Regions from separate parts of the Streptomyces sp. G5(2025) genome, predicted to be linked through region 2. Evidence: predicted binding sites of a transcription regulator. Region 2 holds the regulator's gene; the other holds the start of a gene.
The links. Region 2 encodes HrcA, which represses chaperone genes, less so after heat shock. Its sites were predicted from a motif close to TTNGCACTCNGNNNNNCNGAGTGCNAA; they were not measured.
Positions count from the first base shown of each region.

Region 1 (14,576 bases), 1.1 Mb from region 2:
ACCCTTGAGGTCGAAGGACGCGTCCAGGACCACGAGGTCCGCGTCCTTGCCCGGCTCCAGGGAGCCCACGGTGTCCTCCATTCCCAGGAGCCTCGCCGGGTTGGCGCACAGGGCGCGGACGGTGTCCTCCACGGAGATGCCGTCGACGGTCACCGAGCGCTTGAAGGCGCGGTCCAGGGTGAGCGTGGAGCCCGCGATCGAGCCGCCCTCGACGAGCCGCGCCACGCTGTCCTTCACCTCGACCTCCAGCGGGCCGAGCATGTACCGGCCGTCGCCGAAGCCCGCCGCGTCCATCGCGTCCGTGATGAACGCGACGCGGTCGGCGCCCGCGCGGTGGAAGGCCAGCTCCAGGGCGGCCGGGTGCAGATGCGTGCCGTCGTTGATCAGTTCGACGGTGATCCGCTCGTCCTCCAGGAGGGCGGCGATGGGGCCGGGCGCGCGGTGGCCGAGGCCCGGCATCGCGTTGTAGAGGTGGGTGGCGACGGTGGCGCCCGCGTCGATGGCCTCCACCGTCTGCTCGTACGTGGCGTCGGTGTGCCCGATGGCCGCGATGACGCCGTGCTCGGCGAGTAGGCGCACGGAGTCGAGGCCGCCGGGCAGTTCGGTGGCGAGGGTGAGCATCTTCGCCCGGCCGCGGGCCGCGTCGATCAGCTTGCGCACGTCCGCGGGGTCGGGGTGGCGCAGCAGGTCCTCGCTGTGCGCGCCCTTGCGGCACGGCGAGATGAAGGGGCCCTCGAAGTGGATGCCGGCGATGTCGCCCTGCTCGGCCAGCTCGCTCAGGAGTCCGGCGCGCTCGGCGAGGAAGTCCATCTCGCCGGTGACGGTGGAGGCGACAAGGGTGGTCGTGCCGTGCAGGCGGTGCGTGTGGACGCCCTTGAGTACGTCCCCCACGGTGCCGGAGGTGAAGGAGGCGCCGCCGCCGCCGTGGTTGTGGATGTCGACGAAGCCGGGGACCACCCAGTGGCCGGTGAGGTCGAGGGTGTCGGCGTGCGGTTGCGCTTGCGCGTCGGCTGGGGCGTTCTCGGCGATGCGGGTGCCGTCCACGGTCACGCGGCCGTCGGGGACGGTTCCGGTGGGCAGTACCACCTGGGCACCGGCGAGAACCTTGCGAGTGGCCATCAGGCGGTTACCTCCGGGGGGTCGATGTCCGCTGGGTGTGCGGGGGCTGCCGGCTCGTCGAGGAGGTCCCAGGCGAGCAGGCCCGCGCCCAGGCACCCGGCGGTGTCGCCGAGGGCCGCGGGCACGATCTCCGGCAGCGTCTGGAACTGGACGACGCGCGCCGCGACGGCGGCCCGCAGCGGCGTGAACAAGGTTTCCCCCGCCTCGGCCAGACCGCCACCGATGATCAGGGTGCGCGGGTCCAGCAGAGTGAGGGCGGTGAGCAGGCCGTCGGCCAGGGCGTCGACGGCGTCGCGCCAGACCTCCTGGGCCCTCGGGTCGCCGGACTCCACGGCCTTGGCGCAGTCCGCGGCGTCCGCCTCGGGGTCGCCGCTCGCCTCGGCCCACGCCGTGCTCACCGCGGACGCGGAGGCCAGGCGTTCCAGGCAGCCGCGCTGGCCGCAGCCGCAGGGCGGGCCGCCGGGGCGTACGACGATGTGGCCGATCTCCCCGGCCGAGCCGTGGGCGCCGGGTTCTATGGCGCCGCCGATGCCGATGGCTCCCGCGATGCCGGTGCCCAGGGGCACGAACAGGAAGCGGTCGGCGTCCTTGCCCGCGCCGAGGCGGCCCTCGGCGAGGCCGCCGGTGCGCACGTCGTGGCCGAGGGCCACGGGGACGCCTGCCAGGCGGGCGCTGAGGAGGTCCCGCAGGGGGACGTCGCTCCAGCCGAGGTTGGCCGCGTAGACCGCGATGCCGCGGGCGGCGTCGACGATGCCGGGCACGGCGACGCCGGCCGCCGCGGCGGGTTCGCCGAGGTGGGCGATGCCGTGGGCGCGGAGGTCCGCGGCGAAGTCGAGGATGGACGCGACGACCGCCTCGGGGCCGCGGTCGCGGCCCGTCGGGCGGCGGGCCTCGTGCAGCAGGGTGCCGTCCGCCCCTACCAGGGCGGCCTTCATTCCGGTGCCGCCCACATCGAGGGCGATGACGTGTCTCACGGATACAGTCTCGCCCGTCACCCCTTGAAAGGTCTAGTCCACCTGGGTGGCGGGCGGGTGAGGCGTGGCAGTAGATGCTGCTGTCATATGACTCCCGCAAGTATGCGAAATGGACGATTTGCCGCAAAAGCCGCCATGCGAAAGAACGAATCCCTGTTCCGGCCGTGTGGGACGGCCAGGTCGAGCGTTTGACCCTGCGCGTTCGTCCCGGACTCCCGGACTCCCTACAGCCAGAGGTGGATCCATGCTGAGACTCTCCGCAGGCAGCGGCCGCTTCCGTATCCGTCTGACGCTCGGGTTCGTGCTCGCCGTCATGGCCTGCACCTCCGCCGCGGCACCCGGCGCGCCGCCCCCGGCACCGGAACCGGCGGCGAAGGACACGCCCGCCAAGGGCTTCCCGATGCGCATCGTCGCGTACGTGGCCAACAGCGGCTCCGGGACCGTCTCCTCCTTCGACGTCCGCCTGGAGCGGCCCGTCGCCACCACGACGGTGGGCAGCGGACCGACCGGCGTGGGCGCGGCCCCCGACGGCTCGCACGTGTACGTGGCCAACGGCCTGTCCGACTCGGTCACCTTCATCGAGACGGCCAGCCGCAAAGCCGTGGCGACGGTGCCGGTCGGGTCCTATCCGTTCTCGGCCTCTCCGAGCCGTGACGGGCGGTGGGTGCTCGCGGCGAACTGGGGCAGCGGCAACGTCTCCGTCATCGACACGGCCGGCCAGAAGGTCATCGCGACGCCCGCGACGGGCGAACTCCCGCACAGCGTCGCCACGTTGCCCGACGGGACCGCCTACGTCACCAACAGCGGCAGCAACAACGTCACCGTCCTGTCCAGGGGACATGAGCCCGTGGCCCGGATTCCCGTGGGCGACTTCCCCAGCGGGATCACCGCCACGGTCAAGGGGGACAGGGTCTACGTCGCCAACACGGGCTCCGGGACGGTCTCCGTCATCGACCCGGCCACCCGCAAGGTGACGGCCACCTGGCCGGCCGGCAAGGCCCCGCTCGGCCTGGGCGTCAGCCCCGACGGACAGCGGCTGTACGCCGCGGACTCCGGGGCCGACGTACTCCTTGTCATCGACACCGCGACCGGTGGTGTCCTTTCCGAGGTGCCCGTGGGCAAGACACCGCAGGGCGTGGCGGTCAGCCCGGGCGGCAGCCGGGTCTGGGTCACCAACGAGGACTCCGACACGGTTTCGGTGATCGACCCGGGACTCGCGAAGGTACGCACGACCCTGCGCACCGGCCATCAGCCGGAGGGCATCGCCATCACTCCCAGGTGAGTGGGCGGGGCACGGCGGCATGAGTCGCCGCCCTGCCCCTGTACCCCTGCCCCCGTACCCCGCCGCCGTACCCCTAGCTCAAAATCACGCTGCGGGTGAGGTTTTTGGGGCGGTCCGGGTCGAAGCCGTGGGATTCGGCCAGGGCCACCGCGAGGCGCTGGGCGCGGATCAGGTCGGCCAGTGGGTCCGCGTCCTGGCGGGCGACGAGTTCGCCGCCGACCCGGGCCACGTCACCGGCGAGACCCTCCGGCAGCGTGCCGAACATCCACGCCACGCGGCCGGGGCCCGTGATGGAGATCGGCCCGTGGCGGTACTCCATCGCCGGGTACGCCTCCGTCCACGCCCCCGCCGCCTCCCGCATCTTCAGCGCCGCCTCCAGCGCGAGACCGTACGTCCAGCCGCGCCCCAGGAACGTCCACTGCTCCGCCCCGAGCACCGCCGCCGGCAGCGGCTCCGTCACCGCGAGCTCCGCGTCGACCGCCGCCTCGGCCACCGGCTTCACGCCGGGCACGTCACCGAGCCCGGCCCGCAGGAAGGCGAGCGCGGTCGTCGCGAAGCGCGTCTGGACGACCGACTCCTCGTCCGCCCAGTCCAGGACCGCCACGGTGTCGGCCGCGTCCATGACCGGGGTCTTCGGGTCGGCGGTCAGCGCGAGCGTCGGGACCGAGCCCTTGAGCCGCCCGAGCAGCTCAAGCACCTCCGTCGTCGTACCGGAGCGGGTGATCGCGACCACCCGGTCGTAGCGCCGCCCGGCCGGGAACTCCGAGGAGGCGAAGGCGTCCGTCTCGCCCTGTCCCGCCGCCTCGCGCAGCGCCGCGTACGCGATGGCCATGAACCATGAGGTCCCGCACCCGGTGACGGCGACCCGCTCACCCGGCTGCGGCAGCCCCGTGAAGGAGGCCGCCGCCTCCGCCGCCCGGTGCCAACAGGCGGGCTGAGTGGCTATTTCTGCTGCGGTACGCGACATGCGGCAAGGCTCCTCGTCGTGCGGGACGTGAACGTGTCGTGCTTAGCAGGCCGGGGACGGGGCTGCAATGGGTGCCCGTGGGCGTCCGTGGGCGTCCGTTGCACAAGTGATACTGGGCTGGTGTAGACCTTGTGTTCGGACCCGGGGGAAACTCGGGGGAAAATCGCAGTTCGACAGCGGTGGGGCGCACCGGCCCCGGTACGCGAAAGCAATGAGGGTGGGACAGCTGTGCAGCGGCGCGTGACAGGACTGACCGCGGCGGTGGCCGCACTGGGCATGGCGGGCGTGCTCGCCGGCTGCGGTGGTCCCGGCGACTCCGGCGACGTCACCCTCAAGCTGGTGGCCGCCGACTACGGCGACTCCGCGGCCAACAGTTCCAAGAAGTACTGGGACAAGCTCAGCAAGGCCTTCGAGGCCGAGAACCCCGGCATCAAGGTCGACGTCACCGTCCTGTCCTGGAACGACGTGGACCGCGAGGTCAAGGAGATGGTCAAGAAGGGCGACGCCCCCGACCTGGCGCAGATCGGCGCGTACGCCGACTACGCCGCGCAGGGCAAGCTCTACGAGGCCGACGAACTGCTCTCCATCGCCACCCAGGCCGACTTCATGACCCCGCTCGCCCAGGCCGGCGAGGTCAAGCGCATCCAGTACGGCATGCCGTTCGCCTCCTCCACGCGCCTGCTCTTCTACAACACCAAGCTCTTCAAGGACGCCGGTCTCACCCCGCCGCAGAGCTGGAGCCAGCTCCAGGCCGCCGCGAAGGCCCTCAAGGCGCGCGGCGTGAAGATCCCGTACGCGCTGCCGCTGGGCCCCGAGGAGGCGCCCGCCGAGACGCTGATGTGGATGCTGAGCGGCGGCGGCGGTTACACCGACAACGTCGGCTCGTACGACATCGACTCCAAGCAGAACGCCAAGACGTTCGCCTGGCTCCGGGACGAGCTGGTCGGCAAGGGGCTGACCGGGCCGAAGGCGCCCGGTCAGATGAACCGCGCCGACGCGTTCGCGGCGTTCTCGCGCGGGGAGGTCGGGATGCTCAACGGCCACCCGACGCTGATGAAGATGGCCGCGAAGAAGGGCGTGAAATTCGGCATGGTGCCGGCGCCCGGCGTCAACGGCAAGGCGAAGGCCACGATGGGTGTCGCCGACTGGATGATGGCGTTCAAGCAGAACGGTCACCGCAAGGAGGCCGGCAAGTTCCTCGACTTCGTCTACAGCAAGAAGAACGTGCTCGACTTCTCCAACGAGTACGACATCCTGCCCGTGACGACCTCCGCGTTCGACCAGATGTCCAAGGACCGCGGCCACACCGAGCTGGGCAAGTTCCTCAAGGAGCTGCCGACCTCCCAGCTCTACCCGGTGGGCAAGACGTCGTGGGCGCAGGTCTCGGCCGACATCAAGAACAACATCGGCAAGACGGTCACCGAGAACGGCAACCCGTCCATGATCCTCGGCCAGATCCAGAACAAGGCGGCGACCGCGGAGGACGCGGAATAACGTGACGGCATGACCGAAGAGGAACTGTCCGAGCGGGACCGTGCCGTCCTCGCCCTGGAGCGGCGCGACTGGCCGGGGCCCGGCGCGAAGGAACGCGCCGTCCGCGAGGAGCTGGGCATGGTCCCCGTGCGCTACTACCAGCTCCTGAACGCCCTTCTCGACGACCCCCGGGCCCTCGCGCACGACCCGATTACGGTCAATCGGCTGCGCCGGGTGCGGGAGTCGCGGCGCGAGGAGCGCTGACGCGGTTAAGGTCGGGCCCATGGGTGACCCTACGTACGCGCAGCCCGACCGGCACGGGCGTCCCGCACTGCCGGAGCCCGTGACGGCGGCGGGCCGTGACGGTCTCGCCGCGTTTCTCGCGCGGCCCGAACGGGCCGTCGTGGCCCTCGACTTCGACGGCACGCTCGCCCCGATCGTCGCCGACCCCGAGCAGGCCCGCGCCCACCCGGACGCCGTGCCCGCGCTCGCCGCCCTCGCCCCGCGCCTGCGGTCCGCCGCGGTGGTCACGGGCCGCCCGGCGGGCGTCGCCGTGCGCTACGGCGGCTTCGCGGGCGTGCCCGGCCTGGAACAGCTGGTGGTCCTCGGGCACTACGGCGCCGAGCGCTGGGACGCGGTCACCGGCACCGTCCAGGCCGCCGAGGCGCATCCCGGCGTCGCGGCCGTCCGCGCCGAACTGCCCGGGTTCCTGGACACGATCGGCGCGTGGCGCGGCACGTGGATCGAGGAGAAGGGCCGCGCCGTCGCCGTCCACACGCGCCGCGCGCAGGACCCGCAGGCTGCCTACGACACGCTGCGCGCACCGCTCGCCGAACTGGCGGCCCGGCACGGCCTGATCGTCGAACCGGGCCGCATGGTCCTCGAACTGCGCCCCCCGGGCATGGACAAGGGCGTGGCCCTCGCCGCGTACCTGCGCGAGGTCGGCGCGGAGTCCGTGCTCTACGCGGGCGACGACCTGGGCGACCTCCCCGCCTTCGCCGCGGTGGAGAAACTCCGCGCGGACGGCGTCGCGGGCCTCCTGGTGTGCAGCGGCAGCGCGGAGGTGACGGAACTCTCCGACCGCGCCGACCTGGTGGTGGACGGCCCGGCGGGAGTGGTGAACCTGCTCGCCTCCCTCACCGCCGGCCTGCCCGGGGCCTGACCGCGCGAGACGCTCACTGTCGGACCGCGTCAGCGCGACGGCCCGTACAAGAAAGGCCCCCGGATGGCGATGTGGACGGCGCATTCATGACGAGGCCCCAGCGGAGCGCGCGCCGATACGGCGGTGGGGTCTGGGCCGTGGTGGTCTGTCTGGCGGTCCTGACCGGCTGCTCCGAGGACGGGGGCGGGGCGGACGGCGCCGGCCGGGGGGCACGCCCGACGGCCGCCGGGAGTTCGTCCGCGGGCGGTGATGAGGAGTTCGGCGAGCGGGTGAGGAAGGCTCTGGGCACGGAGTCGATCGACGACAGTGATCCCCTGTTCGTCGAGTCCGGACTCGAACGCGTCGGCGACGGAATCCATGCCCGGCCGAAGCTGCGGCCGGGCACGGTGTACGAGGTCGTCGTCGCCTGCGCGGGGAAGGGACGGATCGATCTGTCGATCGCCGGGAAGGGCCCCACGCACCGCACCGTCGACTGCGACGGGGTCCCCACCACCGCGCGCACCACAGGCGCGCGGGACGAGCTGCGCCTCGACGCCACCGGTCGGTCCGGCGCCGCCGGCATGGTCGGGTGGCGTATCAGCGAAGTGGCGGGAGGGGCGGGCTAGGCGGCGTCGCCCGTCAGGGCGTGGAGCTGGTCCAGGAACCACCGGGTCGGGGGCAGTGCCGTCGCCGCCGCCGTGAGGCGTTTCGTGCGTTCGGCGCGCTCGCCGGGTGGCATCGAAAGACCGGCGTGCAGCGCCTCCGCCGTGGCCGAGATGTCGTAGGGGTTCACCCCCAGCGCGTCCTCACCCAGCTCCTCGTACGCCCCCGCCTCCCGCGAGAGCACCAGCGCGCAGCCCTCGTCGGAGACCACCGGGACCTCCTTCGCGACGAGGTTCATGCCGTCGCGGATGGGGTTGACCAGCGCCACGTCCGCGAGGCGGTACGCCGCGAGCGAGCGGGCGAAGTCGTCGTCGACGTGGAGGAGCACCGGGGTCCAGCCGGGCGTACCGAACTCCGCGTTGATCTGCTCCGCGACGCGCGAGACCTCCGCCGTGTAGTCCCGGTACACCGCGAGGTCCTGCCGCGACGGGTAGGCGAACGCGACGTGGACGACCCGCTCGCGCCACTCGGGGCGGGTCTCCAGCAGCTCCCGGTAGGCGTGCAGGCCGCGCACGATGTTCTTGGACAGCTCGGTCCTGTCCACCCGCACGATCGTCTTGCGGCCCTCGCCCACCTGCCCCCGCAGCGTCGCCATCCGCTCCTCGACGTCCTCGCGCCGCGAGCGCTCCCGCAGGAAGTCCGCGTCGGCGCCGAGCCCGTGCACCCCGATCCGCGTGCCGGACGTGCCGCCGAGCACGCGCACACAGCACTCCGTGAACGCGTCCGCCCACCGCCCCGTCAGGAACCCGAGGCGGTCCGCGCCGAGCATGCCGCGCAGCACCTGTTCGGCCACGTCGTCCGGCAGCATCCGGAAGTAGTCGGCCGGCGCCCACGGGGTGTGCGAGAAGTGGCCGATCCGCAGGTCCTCGCGCAGCTCGCGCAGCATGCCCGGCACCAGCGTGAGGTGGTAGTCCTGCACGACGACCGCCGCGCCGGGCGCCGCCTCGGCCGCCAGCGCCTCGGCGAACGCGCGGTTGTACGTCTCGTACGCCTCCCACTGCGCGCGGAACTCCGGGCCGAAGACCGGTTCCAGGGGCGTCTGGTAGAGCATGTGGTGCACGAACCACAGGACCGAGTTGGCGATGCCGTTGTACGCGGCGGCGTGCACGCCCTCGCGTGAGCCCGCGTCGATGTCGAGCATCCGCACGCCCGGCTCACCGACGCCGCGCCGCACCGCCTCCCGGTCGCCCTCGCCGAGCGCCGCGCACACCCACAGAGCGTCCGCCTCGTCGCCGATGGCGCTCAGTCCGGAGACGAGGCCGCCGCCGCCGCGCTTGGCCGTCAGCTCACCGTCCTTCCCCACTGTGTACGAGACGGGGCCGCGGTTGGACGCGACGAGTACCTGCGCTGCTGCTGACTTAGCCGGATCGGACACCATGTGCCAAAACGTAGCCCGTCCGGGCGGCGGGCAAACGTATGGTCCCGGCCGCTCACGCCACGCGTCGGTGCGCGTACTCCGCGACGCCGGTCATGGGCGGCCGTTCCTCGGTGTCCACCGCGTGGGTGCGTGGCGTGAACCCGCCCTCTCCTCGCTCGAACTGCGTCAGCTCGGGCCGTACGAGATGCCCGCGCGCGAGCCGCACCTGCGCCGTCCGGTAGATCGCCGCCGCCATCCGCCCGAGCGCCTGCCCGTCCTGGTGGCGGTGCTTGCGCACCCCGACGTCGACCTGCGCCAGCGCGTCCAGGCCCACCGTGTGCAGCGCGTCCACGAGCAGCCCCAGCTCCACGCCGTACCCGACGGGGAACGGCAGCCGCTCCAGGAGGGACCGGCGGGCCGCGTACTCACCGCCGAGCGGCTGCACGAAACCGGCCAGCCGCGGCCAGTGCATGTTCAGTAGCGGCCGCGCCATCAGCTCCGTCACCCGGCCGCCCTGCCCGGCGGCCTCGCCGAGCGGCCGGTCGTACATGGCCTTGACGAACGCCACGTCGGGGTCGGTCAGCAGCGGGCCGACGATCCCCGAGACGAAGTCGGCGGAGAACTCCCGCAGGTCCGCGTCGACGAACGCCACGATGTCGCCGCCCGTCACCAGCAGCGAGCGCCACAGCACCTCGCCCTTGCCGGGCAGCGGCGCGATCCGCGGCAGGATCTCGTCCCGGTGGACGACCTTGGCGCCGGCCTCGCCGGCCACCTCGGCCGTACGGTCCGACGAGCCGGAGTCGATCACCACCAGTTCGTCGACGAGCGGGGCGCGCTCCATCAGCGCGCGGCGGATCTCGGCGACGATCGCGCCGACCGTCTCCTGTTCGTCGAGGGCGGGCAGCACGACGCTCACCGTCGCGCCGGACGCGCGCTTGGCGGCGACGAGGCGGTCCAAGGGGCGGTCGGCGACCGACCAGGAACGCCTGTTCAGCCAGCGCTCGACCTCTTCCAGCACGGTCAGGGTCCTCCCATATGTGATCCATCTCGCGGTTCGGACGACTATCTCAAGGGTCCAGGGCTTCGGTTACAGTCTTGAACAACGCCGGTGACCATCGCATGTCGGGGTCGCCGCAGCATGATCTACAACTGAAACCCACAATCGAATACCGCTCATCCAGAGGGGCAGAGGGATACGGCCCGTTGAAGCCCCGGCAACCCTCCCGCCGACCGCGAGGTCACGGTGGGGAAGGTGCCAATTCCGTCTCGCGGCGAGATGCGTCGCGAGGAAGATGAGGAGAAAGGGCCTCGCCTCCATGGCTGTGCAGACTGTCGCCACCGAACGCACCACCCCTTCCGTCGACCTCGGCCCCGCGTCCGGCCTCTCGTGCCGTGAGTGCGGCACCCGCTTCCCGCTGGGCCCGATCTTCGCCTGCGCCGAGTGTTTCGGCCCCCTCGAAGTCGCGTACGACCTGCCCCTCGGCGACCCGGAAGCCCTCCGCGAGCGCATCGAGGCCGGACCCGCCAACATCTGGCGTTACGCCCCGCTGCTCCCCGTCCCCGCCGACGTCGCCGACAAGCCGAACCTCAACCCCGGCTGGACCAAGCTCGTCAAGGCCGACAACCTCGCGCGGGAACTCGGCGTCGAACAGGGCAAGTTGTTCGTCAAGGACGACTCCGGCAACCCCACGCACTCCTTCAAGGACCGTGTCGTCGCGCAGGCGCTGGAGGCGGCCAGGGCCTTCGGCTTCACCACGCTCTCCTGCTCCTCCACCGGCAACCTCGCGGGCGCCGTCGGCGCCGCCGCCGCCCGCGCGGGCTTCCGCTCCTGCGTGTTCATCCCGCACGACCTGGAGCAGGGCAAGGTCGTCATGGCCGCGGTCTACGGCGGCGAGCTCGTCGGCATCGAGGGCAACTACGACGACGTGAACCGCTTCTGCTCCGAACTGATCGGCGACCCGCTGGGCGAGGGCTGGGGCTTCGTCAACGTCAACCTCCGGCCGTACTACGGCGAGGGCTCCAAGACCCTCGCGTACGAGATCTGCGAGCAGCTGGGGTGGGAGCTGCCCGACCAGCTCGTCATCCCGATCGCCTCCGGGTCGCAGCTCACGAAGATCGACAAGGGTCTGAAGGAGCTGATCGCGCTCGGTCTCGTGGCGGACAAGCCCTACAAGATCTTCGGTGCGCAGGCGGAGGGGTGTTCGCCGGTCTCGGCCGCCTTCAAGGCCGGTCACGACGTGGTGCGCCCCCAGAAGCCGAACACCATCGCCAAGTCGCTGGCCATCGGCAACCCCGCCGACGGGCCGTACGTGCTCGACATCGCGCGCCGCACGGGCGGGGCGGTGGAGGACGTGAACGACGAGCAGGTCGTCGACGCCATCAAGCTCCTGGCGCGGACCGAAGGCATCTTCGCGGAGACCGCCGGAGGTGTCACGGTGGGCGTCACGAAGAAGCTGATCGAGGCGGGGCTCATCGACCCGGCGCTCACCACGGTGGTGCTGAACACCGGGGACGGCCTGAAGACGCTGGACGCCGTCGCCGAGACCTCGCAGGCCACCGCGACGATCAAGCCGAGCCTTGAGGCGTTCCGCTCCGCGGGCTTGGCCGGTTAGCCGCCGTAGGGCCTGAGCTCTCCTTTCCGGCTGCGGGGCCGTCGTGGCTGGTCGCGCAGTTCCCCGCGCCCCTTCCAGGGGCGCCCACTCCACGTATCCCAGAGGTGAACCCCATGAGCGTCAACGTCCGGATTCCCACCATCCTTCGTACCTACACCGGCGGGCAGGCCGAGGTGGCCGCCGAGGGGGCGACCCTCGGGGAGGTCATCGCCGACCTGGAGAAGAACCACACCGGCATCGCCGCCCGCGTCCTGGACGACCAGGGCAAGCTGCGCCGCTTCGTGAACGTGTACGTCAACGACGACGACGTCCGCTTCGAGCAGGGCCTGGAGACGGCCACCCCGGACGGCGCGGGCGTGTCGATCATTCCGGCGGTCGCCGGCGGATGATCTGCCGGTGATCTGCTGCTGATGTGCTGGTGATCCGTTTCTGCAACTTCCCTGCGTAACCTGAATTGCCCTCTCCCGCTGACAAACGGAGGGGGCAATTCTGCATGGTTGAGCGCGGTACAGTTGGGAATCCTGTTTCGCCGTTTGTGCCGAGCGCATATACGAAGTCGGCCCGGAGCCGACAAGAAGCAGCCAAAGCGAGCCGCCCTTTTGAGCCCTTCGTGGCATTTGTCGGGCCCGACTTGCCCTGAATCCTGGTGGACACTCCGTATATCGCCGATCCGGCATGCCCAGAATTCTCGTCCGATTGACCTGTTGCAGAGGGCAGTTGGACAGATACATTCAGCGGCGGTCGACGCGTTCCGGCGCACACCCCCATCCATTGGCGGGTGAGGTCTGACCCGGGTCCGCGAAGTGCGGTCCTGTGCAAGGGCCAGTAATAGGGGAGTTAGGCATGGCTCAGGGCACCGTCAAGTGGTTCAACGCGGAGAAGGGGTACGGCTTCATCGCGGTCGACGGTGGTGCGGATGTTTTCGTCCACTACAGCGCGATCCAGATGGACGGCTACCGCACCCTTGAAGAAGGTCAGCGAGTCGAGTTCGAGATCTCGCAGGGCCAGAAGGGTCCACAGGCGGACATGGTCAAGCTCGCCGTCTAGCTCGGCGCGATCGACCACCGAAGCAAGCATCGCGAGGGGTCCGTATCCCACTGGGGTACGGGCCCCTCGTGTGCGCCCGCGCGCCCGCGGGTAGGGACGGGCGCGCCCGCGGGTAGGGGCGGGTGGGTCCGGATCGCGCCCCCCGGATCCGGGAGAGGCGCTTGCACTCGCAGGGGTCGAGTGCTAATCATTGGGCTTAGCACTCTCCCAGTGAGAGTGACAGAACTTGGATCGGGTCGGTGAGGTCCGCGGGCCGCGTGGGGCAAGGAACCACACGGTGCGCAGTCCGTCCGTCGCGGGCACCAGCACGGTCCGTTTGCGTTTCCACCCCTGTCCGGGAGGACCACTTCACATGGCCAAGATCATCGCGTTCGACGAGGAGGCACGGCGCGGCCTCGAGCGCGGCATGAACCAGCTCGCCGACGCCGTCAAGGTGACCCTGGGCCCCAAGGGTCGCAACGTCGTCCTCGAGAAGAAGTGGGGCGCCCCCACGATCACCAACGATGGTGTTTCCATCGCCAAGGAGATCGAGCTCGAGGACCCGTACGAGAAGATCGGCGCCGAGCTGGTCAAGGAGGTCGCGAAGAAGACGGACGACGTCGCCGGTGACGGCACGACGACCGCGACCGTCCTGGCCCAGGCCCTGGTGCGCGAGGGTCTGCGCAACGTGGCCGCCGGTGCCAACCCGATGGCTCTGAAGCGCGGCATCGAGAAGGCCGTCGAGGCCGTCTCCGGTGCGCTCCTTGAGCAGGCGAAGGATGTCGAGACCAAGGAGCAGATCGCTTCGACGGCCTCCATCTCCGCCGCCGACACCCAGATCGGCGAGCTCATCGCCGAGGCCATGGACAAGGTCGGCAAGGAAGGCGTCATCACCGTCGAGGAGTCCCAGACCTTCGGTCTGGAGCTGGAGCTCACCGAGGGTATGCGCTTCGACAAGGGCTACATCTCGGCGTACTTCGCCACCGACATGGAGCGTATGGAGGCGTCGCTCGACGACCCGTACATCCTGATCGTCAACTCCAAGATCTCCAACGTGAAGGACCTCCTTCCGCTGCTGGAGAAGGTCATGCAGTCGGGCAAGCCGCTGCTGATCATCGCGGAGGACGTCGAGGGCGAGGCCCTGTCGACCCTGGTCGTCAACAAGATCCGTGGCACCTTCAAGTCCGTCGCCGTCAAGGCCCCGGGCTTCGGTGACCGCCGCAAGGCCATGCTCGGCGACATCGCCATCCTCACCGGTGGCACCGTCATCTCCGAGGAGGTCGGCCTCAAGCTGGAGAACGCCGGTCTCGACCTGCTCGGCCGCGCCCGCAAGGTCGTCATCACCAAGGACGAGACGACCATCGTCGACGGCGCCGGTGACAGCGACCAGGTCCAGGGCCGCGTCAACCAGATCCGCGCCGAGATCGAGAACTCGGACAGCGACTACGACCGCGAGAAGCTGCAGGAGCGCCTGGCGAAGCTCGCCGGCGGTGTTGCGGTCATCAAGGCCGGTGCCGCGACCGAGGTCGAGCTCAAGGAGCGCAAGCACCGCATCGAGGACGCCGTTCGCAACGCGAAGGCGGCCGTCGAGGAGGGCATCGTCGCCGGTGGCGGCGTGGCCCTGCTCCAGGCCACCCAGGTCTTCGAAAAGCTGGAGCTGGAGGGCGACGAGGCCACCGGTGCCGCCGCTGTGAAGCTGGCCCTTGAGGCCCCGCTGAAGCAGATCGCCGTCAACGCCGGCCTTGAGGGCGGCGTCGTCGTCGAGAAGGTGCGGAACCTTACGGTCGGCCACGGCCTGAACGCCGCGACGGGTGAGTACGTCGACATGATCGCCGAGGGCATCCTCGACCCGGCGAAGGTCACGCGCTCCGCCCTGCAGAACGCCGCGTCGATCGCCGCGCTGTTCCTCACCACCGAGGCCGTCATCGCCGACAAGCCGGAGAAGGCGGGCGCTGCCCCGGC
Region 1 covers NZ_JBMUZT010000006.1:3,508,690-3,523,265, reverse strand. Annotated here, with positions in the region: gene nagA (N-acetylglucosamine-6-phosphate deacetylase) at 1-1,119, opposite strand, end outside; gene ACOBQB_RS26730 (ROK family protein) at 1,119-2,093, opposite strand; gene ACOBQB_RS26725 (beta-propeller fold lactonase family protein) at 2,338-3,375, shown strand; gene ACOBQB_RS26720 (SIS domain-containing protein) at 3,449-4,342, opposite strand; gene ACOBQB_RS26715 (ABC transporter substrate-binding protein) at 4,619-5,836, shown strand; gene ACOBQB_RS26710 (DUF3263 domain-containing protein) at 5,846-6,079, shown strand; gene otsB (trehalose-phosphatase) at 6,099-6,977, shown strand; gene ACOBQB_RS26700 (hypothetical protein) at 7,064-7,582, shown strand; gene ACOBQB_RS26695 (alpha,alpha-trehalose-phosphate synthase (UDP-forming)) at 7,579-8,997, opposite strand; gene ACOBQB_RS26690 (glucosyl-3-phosphoglycerate synthase) at 9,050-9,994, opposite strand; SAM riboswitch class I at 10,147-10,275, shown strand; gene thrC (threonine synthase) at 10,293-11,588, shown strand; gene ACOBQB_RS26680 (ubiquitin-like small modifier protein 1) at 11,702-11,977, shown strand; gene ACOBQB_RS26675 (cold-shock protein) at 12,432-12,635, shown strand; gene groL (chaperonin GroEL) at 12,988-14,576, shown strand, end outside.
Region 1: groL (chaperonin GroEL) is a predicted target of HrcA. The motif match lies at 12,832-12,858, and genes of this name have one in related genera.

Region 2 (14,576 bases):
AGCCGCTCGGCCAGCGGCCGCGCGAGCTCCAGGTACTTCCCGTCACCGTACGTCTCCCCGATCCCCGTCACCCCGCCCGCCGTGACCACCTCGACGATGAGACGCGGCGTGTAGGGCTGATGGACACCCTGGGTGTTGAGGAGCGGGGGATCGGCGACCAGGACCGGCGTGAGGCGGACATCCGTGATGACCAAACTCTGTCCATACATGAGAACGGAGACTAGGTATACGAACAAGGCCCGTCAATGGTGCGCGGGGCCGGTCACTACAGCTCCGCCTCGATCAGCTCCGCCGCCCGTGACGTGCCGCCCTCCGCCCGGACCTCCGCCCTCAACCGCCCGCAGCGCCCGGCGACTTCGGGGTCCGACACCAGAGCCAGCAGGGCCGACCGCAGCGCTCCAGCCGTCGCGTCCGCCGTGTCCAGGCGCCGCGCCACGCCCAGCTCCACCAGCCGGTCCGCGTTCATCGGCTGCTCGGCGCCCTGCGGTACGGCGATCATCGGCACCCCGGTGTACAGCCCCTCACTGGAACTCCCCATGCCGGCATGGGTGACGAACGCGTCGGCCTGTTCCAGGATCGCCAACTGCGGCACCCAGGAGCGGACTTCGATGTTCGCGGGCAGCTCCCCGCCCAGCTCGGCCGGGTCGACATGCTTGCCGATCTGGAGGACGACGTGCCACCCCGGAAGGTCCCCGAACGCGGACACGCAGTGCCGGTAGAACTCCGGCTGCTTGGTGTACGCCGAGCCGAGCGAGACCAGGAGCACCTTCTCGGCACCCTCGGGACGCGTCCAGCTCCCCTGCCGCGCACGGTCGCCGAAGCACGGCCCGACGAAGTCGACCCTGGGGTCGACGGTGTCGGCGTACGGCTGCATGGCCCGCGGGATCGTGGCGAGGGCCCGCGGCGGGACCCCCGAGAACTGGGCGACGTCCAGCGTGGTGGCCCCGCACCCGGCGAGCCACCCCTTGAAGCGGGCCTCCAGGGCATCGGCGCCCGGCAGCCGCGCGAGGTGCGCGCCGACGTCCTCCTGGTAGCCGCCCCAGGCCACGAAGGTCGGGGACAGCTGCACCACGGGCCGCCCCTGCGCCTCGGCGAGCGCCCGGCCGACGTACGCGCCGATGTCGTACAGATACAGGTCGGCGGGGTCGTCGTCGTATGCCGCGCGCAGCCGCGGCAGCACCGCCATCGCGTCATCGAGGAAGAGCGCGCTCGCCTCGATCGGGTCGTCGGGCCAGATGTTGTCGCGGTGCGGGAGCGTCGAGTCGTACGGGACGAGTTCGGCGCCGGTGGGCTCGATCAGCCCGGCGGTCGCGGGGTCGTTGGCGTACGTCACGCGGTGGCCGCGCGCGGCCAGCTCACGGATGATCTCCAGGCCGGGCAGCACATGGCTGACCATCGGGACGCCGATCATCGCGATATGGGCACGCCGACGGGAGGGTCCACGGGATGACATGAGAGTTCCTTCGCGTACAGAGAGCTACGGATTCGTGACAGGCACGACGGGCCGCCGCCTCAGCCCCGAAGGGCGGGCGGGGGCCGTGTGAGGCCGTGTCAGCCGTAGATCTGCGCGATGGAGTCCATGTCAAGGACCGTAACCCCGCCGACCGTGCTCAGTCGAACGAATAAGCCTCGACCTCGGCGAGGTACCGCGCCCGCAGCTCCTCGTCCGCCGCGTCCCGGTCGAGGAAGGCCGCCTCGAAGGAGTTCCGCGCGAGCGTGCGCAGCTGCTCCTGGCCGATGCCGAGCGCCTCGTGCACGGCGTGGAAGGTGTCGTCGACGTATCCGCCGAAGTAGGCCGGGTCGTCGGAGTTGACCGTGCACATCAGTCCGGCGTCGAGCATCCGCGCCAGGGGGTGTTCTTCGAGGATGTCGATGGCGCGCAGCCGGACGTTCGAGAGCGGGCAGAGCGTGAGCGGCACGCGCTCGCGGACCAGGCGCTCGACCAGCTCCGGGTCCTCCATGCAGCGCAGCCCGTGGTCGACGCGCTCGACGCGCAGCACGTCCAGGGATTCGGTGATGTACGCGGGCGGGCCCTCCTCGCCGGCGTGCGCGACGAGCCGCAGTCCCAGGGCGGCGGCGGCCTCGTACACCTCCTTGAACTTGACCGGCGGGTGGCCGACCTCGGCGGAGTCCAGGCCGACGCCGATGATCCGGTGGAGGTAGGGCTTGGCGGCCTCCAGCGTCTCCATCGCGGACTCGGCGGACTGGTCGCGCAGGAAGCACATGATGAGCCGCGTGGAGACGCCGTGCCGCTCCTCGCTGTGCTCCAGCGCGCGGGACAGGCCCTCGATGACGGTGCCGATGGATACGCCGCGCGCGATGTGTGCCTGCGGGTCGAAGAAGATCTCCGCGTGCCGCACGCCCTGGGCGGCGGCGCGGGTGAGGTAGGCGTCCGCGAGTTCCTCGAAGTCGGCCTCGGTGCGCAACACGGCCATCAGGCTGTAGTAGAGGTCCAGGAAGGACTGGAGGTCCTCGAAGAGGTAGGCCTTGCGCAGCTCTTCGGTGTCGGCGTAGGGCAGCTCGACGTCGTTGCGCGCGGCCAGCGCGAAGGCCAGCTCGGGTTCGAGGGTGCCTTCGATGTGGAGGTGGAGTTCGGCCTTGGGGATCGGCATGGTGCGGTCTCGCTCAGTTCTGTGCTGGGTGTGCGGTGGGGGTCTCAGGTTCGCTTGGGGAGGGGGACGCGCGACAGGTCGCGGGCGACGGTGAGTTCGCCGTCGAAACCGGCGGCGCGGGCCTGCTGTTCGTAGACGCCCGGGTCGGGGTAGCGCTGGCTGAAGTGCGTCAGTACGAGATGCCGCACGCCCGCGTCGACGGCCACCCGGGCGGCCTGGCCGGCCGTCAAGTGGCCGTGGTCTTCCGCCAGTTGTATGTCCTCGTCGAGGAACGTCGACTCGATGACCAGCATGTCGCAGCCCTCGGCGAGCGCGTACACGCCGTCGCAGAGCCGGGTGTCCATCACGAAGGCGAAGCGCTGCCCGCGCCGCACCTCGCTCACCTCGTCCAGCGTGACGCCGCCGAGGGCGCCCTCCTTCTGGAGCCGCCCGACGTCGGGCCCCTTGATGCCGCGCTCGGCCAGCAGCTCCGGCAGCATGCGTCGTCCGTCGGGTTCGGTGAGGCGGTAGCCGTACGACTCGACGGGGTGGGAGAGCTTCCGCGCGTCGAGAGTGTACGAGGGGGTGGCGGCCAGCGGGCCGTCGGCGGCGACCGGGGCCTCGGTGAGCGCGACGGTCTCGCGGTACGCCGTCGCGTACCGCAGCCGGTCGAAGAAGCGCTGCCCGGACGCCGGGTAGTGGGCGGTGACGGGGTGCGGGACCCGGTCGAGGTTGAGGCGCTGGATCACCCCGGCGAGGCCGAGGCTGTGGTCGCCGTGGAAGTGCGTGACGCAGATCCGGTGCAGGTCGTGCGCGGCGACCCCGGCGCGCAGCATCTGCCGCTGCGTGCCCTCGCCGGGGTCGAACATGATGCCCTGGCCGTCCCAGAGCAGCACGTAGCCGTTGTGGTTGCGGTGCCGGGTCGGGACCTGGCTGGCGGTGCCGAGCACCACCAGTTCACGTGACGACAAGAGGGGCCGGCCCCGCTATCCGGGAGGCCACTGGAGGCCGCGGCCGCCCAGGACGTGCGCGTGCGCGTGGAAGACGGTCTGCCCGGCGCCCGCACCGGTGTTGAAGACGATGCGGTAGCTCTCCGCGGCCTCCTCGGTAGCGACCTCCTGGGCCTCGCGCAGCACGTCCGCGGCGATCTGCGGCTCGGCGGCGGCCAGCGCCGCGGCGTCGGGGTGGTGCACCTTGGGGATCACCAGGACGTGCGTGGGGGCCTGCGGGTTGATGTCGCGGAAGGCGAGGGTCGTCTCCGTCTCCCGGACCTTGGCCGCCGGCACCTCGCCCGCGACGATCTTGCAGAACAGGCAGTCGCTTCGCGCTTCGCCCGCCATGGGTCCGGCCTCCTCAGGAGCAGTGATCAGTACGCACGGAATGCTATCCCTCCGCGCCGCGCGGCGGCGGGCCGCCGGGGCGCGGACACGGTCTACGGCGTCCAGGGCAGGTCCGGCGCGCTCTTGGCGGGGTGCTCCGCCAGCGCGGCGAGCGCGATGCGCACCGCCTCGTCCAACTGCGGGTCGCGGCCCGCCGCGTAGTCGTCCGGGGTCATCACGACCTCGACGTCGGGGTCGACGCCGTGGTTCTCCACCCCCCACTCCTCGCCCTCCGTCCAGAACGCGTACTTCGGCTGCGTCACCAGCGTGCCGTCGACCAGGTGGTAGCGGCTGTCGATGCCGACGACGCCGCCCCACGTGCGGGTGCCGACCACGGGTCCGATGCCGAGCGCCCGGATCGCCGCGTTGACGATGTCGCCGTCGGACCCGGAGAACTCGTTGGCGACGGCGACGACGGGCCCGCGCGGCGCGTCCAGGGGGTAGCTGAGGGGCCGTGAGCCGCGCGGCAGGTCCCAGCCGACCACGCGGCGCGCCAGCTTCTCCACGACGAGCTGGGAGGTGTGGCCGCCGCGGTTCTCGCGGACGTCGACCACCAGGCCCTCGCGGGCGACCTCGACGCGCAGGTCCCGGTGGATCTGCGCCCAGCCCGGCGCCTGCATGTCGGGGACGTGGAGGTAGCCGAGGCGGCCGCCCGAACGCTCGTGGACGTAGGCCCGCCGGTCCGCGACCCAGGCGTGGTAGCGCAGCGGCACCTCGTCGTCGACGGGGACGACCACGGCGTGCCGGGGGTCGCCGCCGCCCGAGGGCGAGACGGTCAGCTCGACGGGCTTGCCCGCGGTGCCGACGAGCAGCGGTCCCGGGCCGGTCACGGGGTCGACGGGCCGTCCATTGACCTCGATCAGCGCGTCGCCGGGGCGGACCGCGACGCCGGGCGCCGCCAGCGGGGAGCGCGCGGCGGGGTCGGAGGTCTCCGAGGGCAGGACGCGGTCGACACGCCACAGGCCGTCCTCGCCCCGCGAGAGGTCCGCGCCGAGGAGCCCCTGCCGGAGCCCCGAGCCGCCGCCCGAGCCGCCGGGGACGACGTACGCGTGCGAGGTGCCCAGCTCGCCCTGGACCTCCCAGAGCAGGTCGACGAGGTCGTCGTGGGTGGCGACACGGTCGAGCACGGGGCGGTAGCGCTCCAGTACGCCGTCCCAGTCGACGCCGCCCATGTCGGGCCGCCAGAAGTTGTCCCGCATGAGGCGGCCCGTCTCGTCGTACATCTGACGCCACTCGGCGGCCGGGTCGACGGTGTGGCGGATGCGGGTCAGGTCGACGGAGATGTTCGAGTCGCTGTCCTCGTCGCCGGAGGCGCGCCGGTCGCTGGGCACCACCTTCAGCTTGCCGTCGGTCCACAGCAGGGCCCGCTTGCCGTCGCCGGTGACCGCGAAGTGGTCGGCGTCGGCGGCCAGTTCCTCCACGCGGCGCTGGGCGAGGTCGTACCGCTCCAGCTCGGTGTGCGGCTCCGGGTCGGACGGGGTGGCCCGGGAGGCGCCGAGCACGCCCCGCACCGGGTGGCGCAGCCAGAGCAGGCCGTCCTTGGCGGCGCGCAGCGTCGTATAGCGGGCGGCCTCGACGGGGAACGCGACGATGCGGTCGGCGAGCCCGTCGAAGTCGACGCGGGTGACGGGCGCGCCCTCGCTGTCGGGCGTCTCGGCGCCGGGGCTGTCCTGCCCCTCGAAGGGCCGGCCGTGCCGCTGCGGCCCGAACGGGGACGGCGTGGTCGCGGCGAGCGTGAGGAGGTACGGGCGGGAGCCGCCGACGAAGGCGAGGTCGAAGACGTGCTCGTCGTAGACCGGGTCGAAGGCGCGGGCGGAGAGGAAGGCGAGGTGCTTGCCGTCGAGCGTGAACGCCGGCGAGTAGTCGCGGAAGCGCAGCGGGGTCGCCTCGGCCACCGACAGGTCGGCGGTGCCCGCGAGCTTGAGCTGCCGCAGCGGGCTCGGGCCGGGGTGCGACCAGGCGAGCCAGGCGGAGTCCGGTGAGAAGACGAGTCCGGTGACCTCGCCGTCCTCGCTGCGGTCGACCTCGCGGACCTCGCCGCTCTCCCGCTCGACGAGCAGGACGCGCCCGTCGTGCGAGGCGACGGCGGCGCGGCTGCCGTCCGGCGACATGGCGAGCCCGAGGACCCGGCCGAGCTGCCCGGCGGCGAGCCTGCGCGGGGTCGCGCCGGGCGCGGGGCCGGTGGCCGGGGCGAACTCCAGCGCCTCGTCGCCCTCGGCGTCGGTCACCCACACGACGTGCTCCTCGCCCGCCACGCGGAAGGTGCGGGGCAGCCGGGCGCGCACGCCCGGCGTGGCGGCGAGCGCGCGGGCCGGGCCCTCGCGGTGCGTGACCCAGTGCACGGAGCCGCGTACGGAGACGGCGCTGCCGCGGCCGGTGTGGTCGGGCGCGGCGGACCCGAACCAGCGGGCGGCGGACACGGGGTGCGGCTGGAGGTCGGTGCGCTGGCCGCCGAGGCGGATGTCGAGGGGGCGCGGCTCGGCGTCGGCCAGGTCGTCCAGAAGCCAGAGCCGGCCGGCGCTCATGTAGATCACGCGGGTGCCGTCGGTGGCGGCGTGCCGGGCGTAGAAGCCGTCGAGAGGCGTGTGGCGGCGCAGGTCGGAGCCGTCGGGCAGGCAGGAGTAGAGGGCGCCGACGGCCTCGTGGTCGGAGAGGAAGGCGACCCGGTCCCCCACCCACAGCGGGTACTCGATGTTCCCGCCGAGCTCTTCATGGAGGCGTACGAACTCCGTGTCCGCCGCCTCGCGGAGCCACAGCTTGCCCGCGGTGCCGCCCCGGTACCGCTTCCACCAGGCGGCCTCACGGCCCAGGGGCGCGGAGGTCAGCAGGACCTGCCCGTCGGGGCCGTGCGTGGCGTTGCCGACGAGGCCGTAGGGCAGGGTGGCGGCGGGTCCGCCGTCCAGCGGGACGGCCCGCGCCCAGCAGCGGCTCCAGGAGGCCTGGCCCGCGGCGGAGACCGTGAGAACCTTCCCGTCGGGGGTCCAGCCGCGCACGCCCGTCTTCCAACTGCCCCAGTACGTCAGCCGCTTGGAGGGGCCGCCGTCGACGGGCGCGATGTGCACCTCGGGCGCCCCGTCGCGGGTGGACGTCCAGGCGACGGTGGTGCCGTCCGGGGAGACGCGGGGATGGTTCACGGGCGTGTTGTCGGCGCTGACCCGCCAGGCGCGGCCCCCGTCGAGGGGGGCGACCCAGACGTCGTCCTCAGCCGTGAACGTGGCCAACTCGCCGTGGATGTGCGGATACCGGAGGTACGCAGTCTGTGTCACACCGTCCAGCGTAGGCAGGCGCCGGGCGGCCCGGAAGCGGTTTGGATCACTTCGGCCGGGGTGGACCGCCCGGCGGGCCACGTCACTTCCCCGGCAGGCAGTCGCAGGTCGGGGGCGGCGGGTCCGGGGTGACGGTCACCGTCACGGTCACGGTGGGGCGGGGCTCGGGCGGGTCGTGGGAGGGCGGCGGCGGGGAGGAACCGGGCGGGGCCGGGGTCGGCGTCCCGCCGCCACCGTCACCGTCGCCGGCACCGCAGTTGCCGAGCACGTCGACCCGGAACCACTCCTTGCCGTCGACCTTGGCGGTGAGGTCGCCGCGTACGCAGCGGTCGTCGACGAGGGAGGACACCTTGCCCTTGATGGTGATGTCTTTGTTGCCGTCGTTGCCGTCGTTGCCGTCGTTGCCGTCGTTGCCGCCGGTCTCGCCCTGGCAGTCCACCTCCACGACGGTCTTCTCCGTGGGCCCGCCGCTCTTCGGGGTCACCCGGTCCTGGTAGCGGGCGGTGCAGCTGAGCCACGCCACGTCGAGCTTCTGGCGCTCCAGCTCCTTGGTGCCCATCCGGTCGGTGGTGAGCGCGACCGCCGCCGTGTTCAGATCGCCGTTCGCGGGGTCGCACGCGGTGACGCCGAGCGCGGCCGCGCCGGCGAGCCCCACGGCGTACAGGACCGGCCTGCGCCGCTGCCACGCGTTCCGTTGCGGTAACCGCCTCAAAGCCCCCATGGGCGGCAGAATGCCACTCCGTACGCCGGGGCGGTAGACCGCTCGCGCATACGCCCGCTAAATCCGGTCAGCCGCGCAGCAGCAGCCACTCCTGGAGCTCCACCACATTGCCCTCCGGGTCCTTGAGGTGGGCGACGCGCATGCGGTCCGTCATCGGCGCGGGTCCGTGCGCGAGGACGGCTCCGCGGGCGACGATCTGTTCGCAGTACGCGTCCAGGTCGTCGACGCGCAGCACCACCAGGGAGCGGTGCCCGGTCGCCGCCTCGCCCAGTTCGCCGAGGATCCCGGCCATCGTCGCCCGGTCATGCAACGCGATGCCCGCCGAGCCGACGGCCGGGCTGAACTTCTCGTACGGGCCGTCCTGCGCGCCCGACTGCGGCTTCAGGCCGAGGACGTCGGCGTAGAAGCGGTAGCAGGCGGGGAAGTCCGTGACGAGCAGGCGTACCTGAGCGAGTTCCAACGCGTCCCCCAGAGGGTCGGTCAGGACCAGCGGCCCGTGCGTCCGAGCAGCAGCGCCGTCGCCGCGGTCCCCGCGGTCGATGTGCGCAACACACTACGTCCGAGGCGGTACGGCTTCGCGCCCGCCGCGGCGAAGGCCGCCAACTCGTCCGGGGAAACGCCACCTTCGGGCCCGACGACGAGCACGATGCGACCGCTCGCCGGGAGTCCGGCGGTGGCCAGCGGCTCGCTGCCCTCCTCATGCAGGACGGCCGCGAAGTCGGCGTCCGCGAGGAGGGCGGCGACCTGCTTGGTGGACGCCGCGTCCGCGACCTCGGGGAAGCGCACCCGGCGCGACTGCTTGCCCGCCTCGCGCGCGGTCGCCCGCCACTTGGCCAGCGCCTTCAGGCCGCGCTCGCCCTTCCACTGCGTGATGCAGCGCGACGCGGCCCACGGCACGACCGCGTCGACACCGGTCTCCGTCATGGTCTCGACGGCGAGCTCCCCGCGGTCCCCCTTCGGCAGCGCCTGTACGACGGTGACGCGGGGCGAGGCCTCGGGCTCCTCGGTCACGGGGTCCATCCGTACGACGAGCCGGTCCTTGCCCTCGGTGTCGAGGACCACGCAGTGCGCCCACCGTCCGGCGCCGTCGGTCAGGACGACGTCCTCACCGGCGTGCAGCCGCTTCACCGAGACCGCGTGGCGCCCCTCGGGGCCGTCGAGTACGTACCGTCCACCACGGTCCGCGTCGAAGTGCTCGACGACGAAGACGGGGGCGGTCACGCGGCGCCGCCCTGATCCTCGGCGGCCAACGCGTCCTCGGCCTCGGCGAGTTCGGCCGCGAGGACCTCCACGAGCTGCCCGGCGGGCAGCTCCCGGGCGAGCCGGTGGCCCTGCCCGGCCCACAGGGCCATGCCCTGCGCGTCACCGGCCTTCGCGGCGGCCTTGCGCAGGCCGCTGGTCAGGTGGTGCACCTGGGGGTAGGCGGCGGGGGCGTACGGGCCGTGCTCGCGCATGAAGCGGTTGACGAGGCCGCGCGCGGGCCGCCCGGAGAACGCCCGGGTCAGCTCGGTCCGCACGAACAACGGATTGGTCATGGCCTGCTTGTGCAGGGCGTGGGCGCCCGACTCGGGCGTGACCAGGAACGCCGTGCCGAGCTGCGCGGCGTCCGCGCCCGCCGCGAGGACCGCGGCGATCTGCGCGCCGCGCATCAGGCCGCCGGTGGCGACCAGGGGGATCTGCGCGGTCTCGCGGATCTGCGTGATGAGGGAGAGCAGCCCGATCCCGGCGCCGTCGGCCTCGGGGTTGTCGCGATGGGTGCCCTGATGGCCACCCGCCTCGACGCCCTGCACGCACACGGCGTCGGCGCCGGCCCACTGGGCGGCCTGGGCCTCTTCCGGCGTGGTGACGGTGACGACGGTGAGGGTGCCGACGCGCGCGAAGGAGTCCAGCACGTCGCGGGTGGGGCACCCGAAAGTGAAGGAGACGACCGGCACCGGGTCGTCGAGCAGGATCGCGAGCTTGGCGTCGTACCCGTCGTCGCGCCCGCTGTCCGGGTCGCCGAGCTGCGTCTCGTACCAGGTGGCCTCACCGGCGAGCTGGCTGCGGTAGACGTCGATCGCGGCGGCGTCCGCGGTGTCCGGCTGCGGCATGAAGAGGTTGACGCCGAAGGGCCGCGAGGTCAGGCCCCGCAGCTGCTTGATCTCCTGGTACATCCCGTCGGCGGTCTTGTACCCGGCGGCGAGGAAACCCAGGGCGCCGGCCTCACAGACGGCCGCGGCCAACTGCGGACAGGACGCGCCGCCCGCCATGGGGGCCTGCACGATCGGATGGCGGCAGAGATCGGTCAGTGCGGAGGACATGCACGCATCGTGCCACGCCCAACACAACCAACCGAATCGAGCCGCCGGCCCCCCAGGCCCCCGCTGGGGCCGCGCCCCCTAAGGGGCGCGAGGAACAGCGCGAACAACCACACACAACCCGCACAGACAGACCACGGAGACGCCCCATCAGGGGCGCGGGGAACTGCGCGAGCAACCCACGACACCCCGCACAAGACAGACAACACAGGCACCCCACCCAGGGGCGCGGGGAACTGCGCGAGCAACCACAGACGCCCCGCACAGACAGACCACGGAGACGCCCCATCAGGGGCGCGGGGAACTGCGCGAGCAACCCACGACACCCCGCACAAGACAGACAACACAGGCACCCCACCCAGGGGCGCGGGGAACTGCGCGAGCAACCACACACAACCCGCGCGCAGACAACAAAGCGCCCCCGGCACGGGAGAGAACCCGCCCCGGGGGCACAACAAATCCCGCTCAAGGCGCTACCGCCCGTTGAACGCGTCCTTCAGTCGCGAGAACAACCCCTGCTGCCCCGGCTGGAACTGCCCCGTAGGCCGCTCCTCACCCCGCAGCTGCGCCAGCTCCCGCAGCACCCGCTCCTGCTCGGCGTCGAGCTTGGTCGGCGTAAGGACCTCGACGTGCACGATGAGGTCACCGCGCCCACCGCCCCGCAGATGCGTGACGCCACGCCCATGCAGCGGCACCGACTGACCGGACTGCGTGCCCGGCCGGATGTCGATCTCCTCCAGGCCGTCCAGCGTCTCCAACGGCACCTTCGTGCCGAGGGCCGCCGCGGTCATCGGGATGGTGACCGTGCAGTGCAGATCGTCACCGCGCCGCTGGAAGACGGCGTGCGGCAGCTCATGGATCTCCACGTACAGGTCACCGGCGGGACCGCCACCGGGCCCGACCTCGCCCTCACCGGCGAGCTGGATCCTGGTGCCGTTGTCGACACCGGCCGGGATCTTCACCGTCAGCGTCCGCCGCGACCGGATGCGGCCGTCACCGGCGCACTCGGGGCACGGCGTCGGCACGACGGTGCCGAAGCCCTGGCACTGCGGGCACGGCCGCGAGGTCATGACCTGTCCGAGGAAGGACCGCGTGACCTGCGACACCTCACCGCGACCGCGGCACATGTCACACGTCTGAGCGGAGGTCCCCGGCGCGGCTCCCTCACCGCTACAGGTCGTACAGACCACGGCCGTATCGACCTGGATGTCCTTGGTCGTCCCGAAGGCGGCCTCGTCGAGGTCGATCTCCAGCCGGATCATGGCGTCCTGGCCGCGACGCGTACGCGACCGCGGTCCCCGCTGCGACGCCGTCCCGAAGAACGCGTCCATGATGTCGGAGAAGTTGCCGAAGCCACCGGCGCCGAAGCCGCCCGCGCCTCCGCCGCCGCCCGCCTGGGACAGCGGGTCGCCGCCGAGGTCGTAGACCTGCTTCTTCTGCGGGTCCGACAACACCTCGTACGCGGCGTTGATCTCCTTGAAGCGCTCCTGAGTCTTCGGATCCGGATTCACATCCGGGTGAAGCTCACGCGCCAGCCTCCGGAAGGCCTTCTTGATCTCGTCCTGGGAAGCGTCGCGGCGCACGCCGAGTACGGCGTAGTAGTCCGTGGCCACTTACGACTCCGCCAGGATCTGTCCGACGTAACGTGCCACTGCGCGTACTGCTCCCATCGTTCCCGGATAGTCCATGCGGGTCGGTCCGACCACGCCTAGTTTGGCGACTGCCTCGCTGCCCGAACCGTAGCCGACCGAGACCACGGAGGTGGAGCTGAGGCCCTCATGGGCGTTCTCGTGACCGATCCGTACGGTCATGCCCGAATCCGTCGCCTCGCCAAGCAACTTGAGGAGCACGACCTGCTCCTCAAGGGCTTCGAGAACGGGGCGGATCGTGAGGGGAAAGTCATGTCCGAAGCGGGTGAGATTGGCGGTGCCGCCGATCATCAGCCGCTCCTCGGTCTCCTCGACAAGCGTTTCGAGGAGGGTGGAGAGCACCGTCGAGACGGTGCCGCGGTCCTCGGCCTCGAAGGCCTCGGGCAGGTCCTGCACCAGCTGCGGGACGTCCGCGAAGCGGCGGCCCGCGACCCTGCTGTTGAGCCGCGCCCGCAGATCCGCGAGCGACGTCTCCCCGAAGGGCGCCGGACAGTCGATCATGCGCTGCTCGACCCGGCCGGTGTCGGTGATCAGGACGAGCATCAGGCGCGCGGGAGCGAGCGAGAGCAGCTCCACGTGCCGCACGGTCGACCGCGTCAGCGAGGGGTACTGCACGACGGCGACCTGCCGGGTCAGCTGCGCGAGCAGCCGCACCGTGCGCCCCACGACGTCGTCGAGGTCGACGGCGCCGTCGAGGAAGTTCTGGATGGCGCGCCGCTCGGGGGCGGTCATCGGCTTGACGCCGGCGAGCTTGTCGACGAACAGGCGGTAGCCCTTGTCCGTCGGGATGCGCCCCGCGCTGGTGTGGGGCTGGGCGATGAACCCTTCCTCCTCCAGCGCCGCCATGTCGTTGCGGACCGTGGCCGGGGAGACGCCGAGTCGGTGCCGCTCGGTGAGCGCCTTGGAGCCGACCGGCTCCTCCGTCCCGACATAGTCGTGGACGATGGCGCGCAGCACTTCGAGCCTGCGTTCACTGAGCATCGCGCGCACCTCCAGCACGTCATCCGTCGCGGTGATCCCCGGCGTGGACCCCTGCCTGGCACTCAACGCGGGTGAGTGCCAGCCTGTCAAAGGGTCAGTGTACGGGCGTCGGGTACGGACCCGGCAAGGCCGGACCCGGACCCCGTTGCTCATGCCCGGAGGCTGGTTGGTCATGCCAGGCGCCGCCGCAGCGGTTAGCGTCACCGTATGGACGTGGAGCCGGCATGGGAAGCGGCGGGCTGGGAGCGACTCGCACCGCGCGTGGGGCGGTGCCGCCTGCCGGTGTGGGACTGCACGGCGGGGCTCGTCGTCGGTGACGGGGCGGCCCTGATGATCGACGCCGGGTCGAGCCTGGCCGAGGGCGCGGCCCTGCGGACGCGGGCCAGAGAGCTCCTCGGCGGCGGTCGCCGCGTGACGCATCTCGCGTTGACGCATCCGCACTTCGACCATGTCCTTGGGGCCGCGGCCTTCGCGGGCGTGGAGGTGTACGGGGCTGTGGGCATCGACACGGTTCTCGACAAGGGCCGTGAGGAGCTGTGCGCGGACGCGGTGCGGCACGGCCTGGACCCGCGGGCGGCGGCGGAGGCGGTGGACCTCCTTGTCCACCCCCATCACCTGGTGTGCGGGGAGTGGACGCTCGACCTCGGCGGCGGCGTCCAGGTCCTCCTCGCGAACGTCGGCCCCGGCCACTCGGGCCACGACCTGGCGGTCCTGGTCCCCGGCGGGGACGGCGGAGACGGCGGGGACGGCGGGGACGGCGAGCGGGAGATCGTCTTCTGCGGCGACCTCGTCGAGGAGTCGGGCGAACCGCAGGCCGGCCCGGACGCGGTGTCCTCGCGGTGGCCGGCGGCGCTGGACCGGCTCCTGGAGCTGGGCGGCGAGGACGCGCGGTACGTGCCGGGGCACGGTGCGGTGGTGGATGCGGCTTATGTCCGTGCGCAGCGCGCCACACTGGCGGCGATTTCCGGCGTGTCGTGACGGATGGCCCGCCCGTTCTTCCTATCGTCGGCAGAATGCGCCCACCCGTCTCCCGCCACCACCCCTCCGAGGGCCCTCCGGGCCCGCAGCGCCGTCTGTACTCCGCCGATCTCACGCCCCCCTGGAAGAAGCCGAAGCCCGTACCGGAGGTGGCGGCGGACGCCGGCCTCGTGGTGGAGGAGCTGAGCACCGGTTTCTGCGGGGCGGTGATCCGCTGCGAGAAGACCGCGCAGGGCCCGACGGTGACCCTGGAGGACCGCTTCGGCAAGCACCGCGTCTTTCCGATGGAGCCGCGGGGGTTTCTCCTGGAGGGCAGGACGGTGACGCTGGTGCGCCCGGCCGCGGCCCCCGGCGCGAGTGCGCCGGTACGTCCCTCGCGCACCGCCTCCGGTTCGGTGGCGGTCCCCGGGGCGCGGGCCAGAGTCGCCCGCGCGGGACGCATCTACGTCGAGGGGCGCCACGACGCCGAACTCGTCGAGCGGGTCTGGGGCGACGACCTGCGCGTCGAGGGCGTCGTCGTCGAGTACCTGGAGGGGATCGACGACCTCCCGGCGGTCGTCGCCGACTTCTCCCCCGGCCCCGACGCACGCCTCGGCGTCCTCGTGGACCACCTGGTGCCCGGCTCCAAGGAGTCCCGCATCGCGGCGGAGGTCACCGGCGACCACGCCCTGATCGTCGGCCACCCCTACATCGACGTGTGGGAGGCGGTGAAGC
Region 2 covers NZ_JBMUZT010000006.1:2,448,698-2,463,273, forward strand. Annotated here, with positions in the region: gene ACOBQB_RS21960 (glucarate dehydratase family protein) at 1-209, opposite strand, end outside; gene ACOBQB_RS21965 (macrolide family glycosyltransferase) at 266-1,453, opposite strand; gene ACOBQB_RS21970 (adenosine deaminase) at 1,611-2,612, opposite strand; gene ACOBQB_RS21975 (ribonuclease Z) at 2,657-3,562, opposite strand; gene ACOBQB_RS21980 (histidine triad nucleotide-binding protein) at 3,578-3,931, opposite strand; gene ACOBQB_RS21985 (S41 family peptidase) at 4,024-7,236, opposite strand; gene ACOBQB_RS21990 (hypothetical protein) at 7,319-7,957, opposite strand; gene ACOBQB_RS21995 (VOC family protein) at 8,025-8,417, opposite strand; gene ACOBQB_RS22000 (16S rRNA (uracil(1498)-N(3))-methyltransferase) at 8,438-9,178, opposite strand; gene ACOBQB_RS22005 (nitronate monooxygenase) at 9,175-10,257, opposite strand; gene dnaJ (molecular chaperone DnaJ) at 10,728-11,867, opposite strand; gene hrcA (heat-inducible transcriptional repressor HrcA) at 11,868-12,884, opposite strand; gene ACOBQB_RS22020 (MBL fold metallo-hydrolase) at 13,092-13,862, shown strand; gene ACOBQB_RS22025 (DUF3097 domain-containing protein) at 13,898-14,576, shown strand, end outside.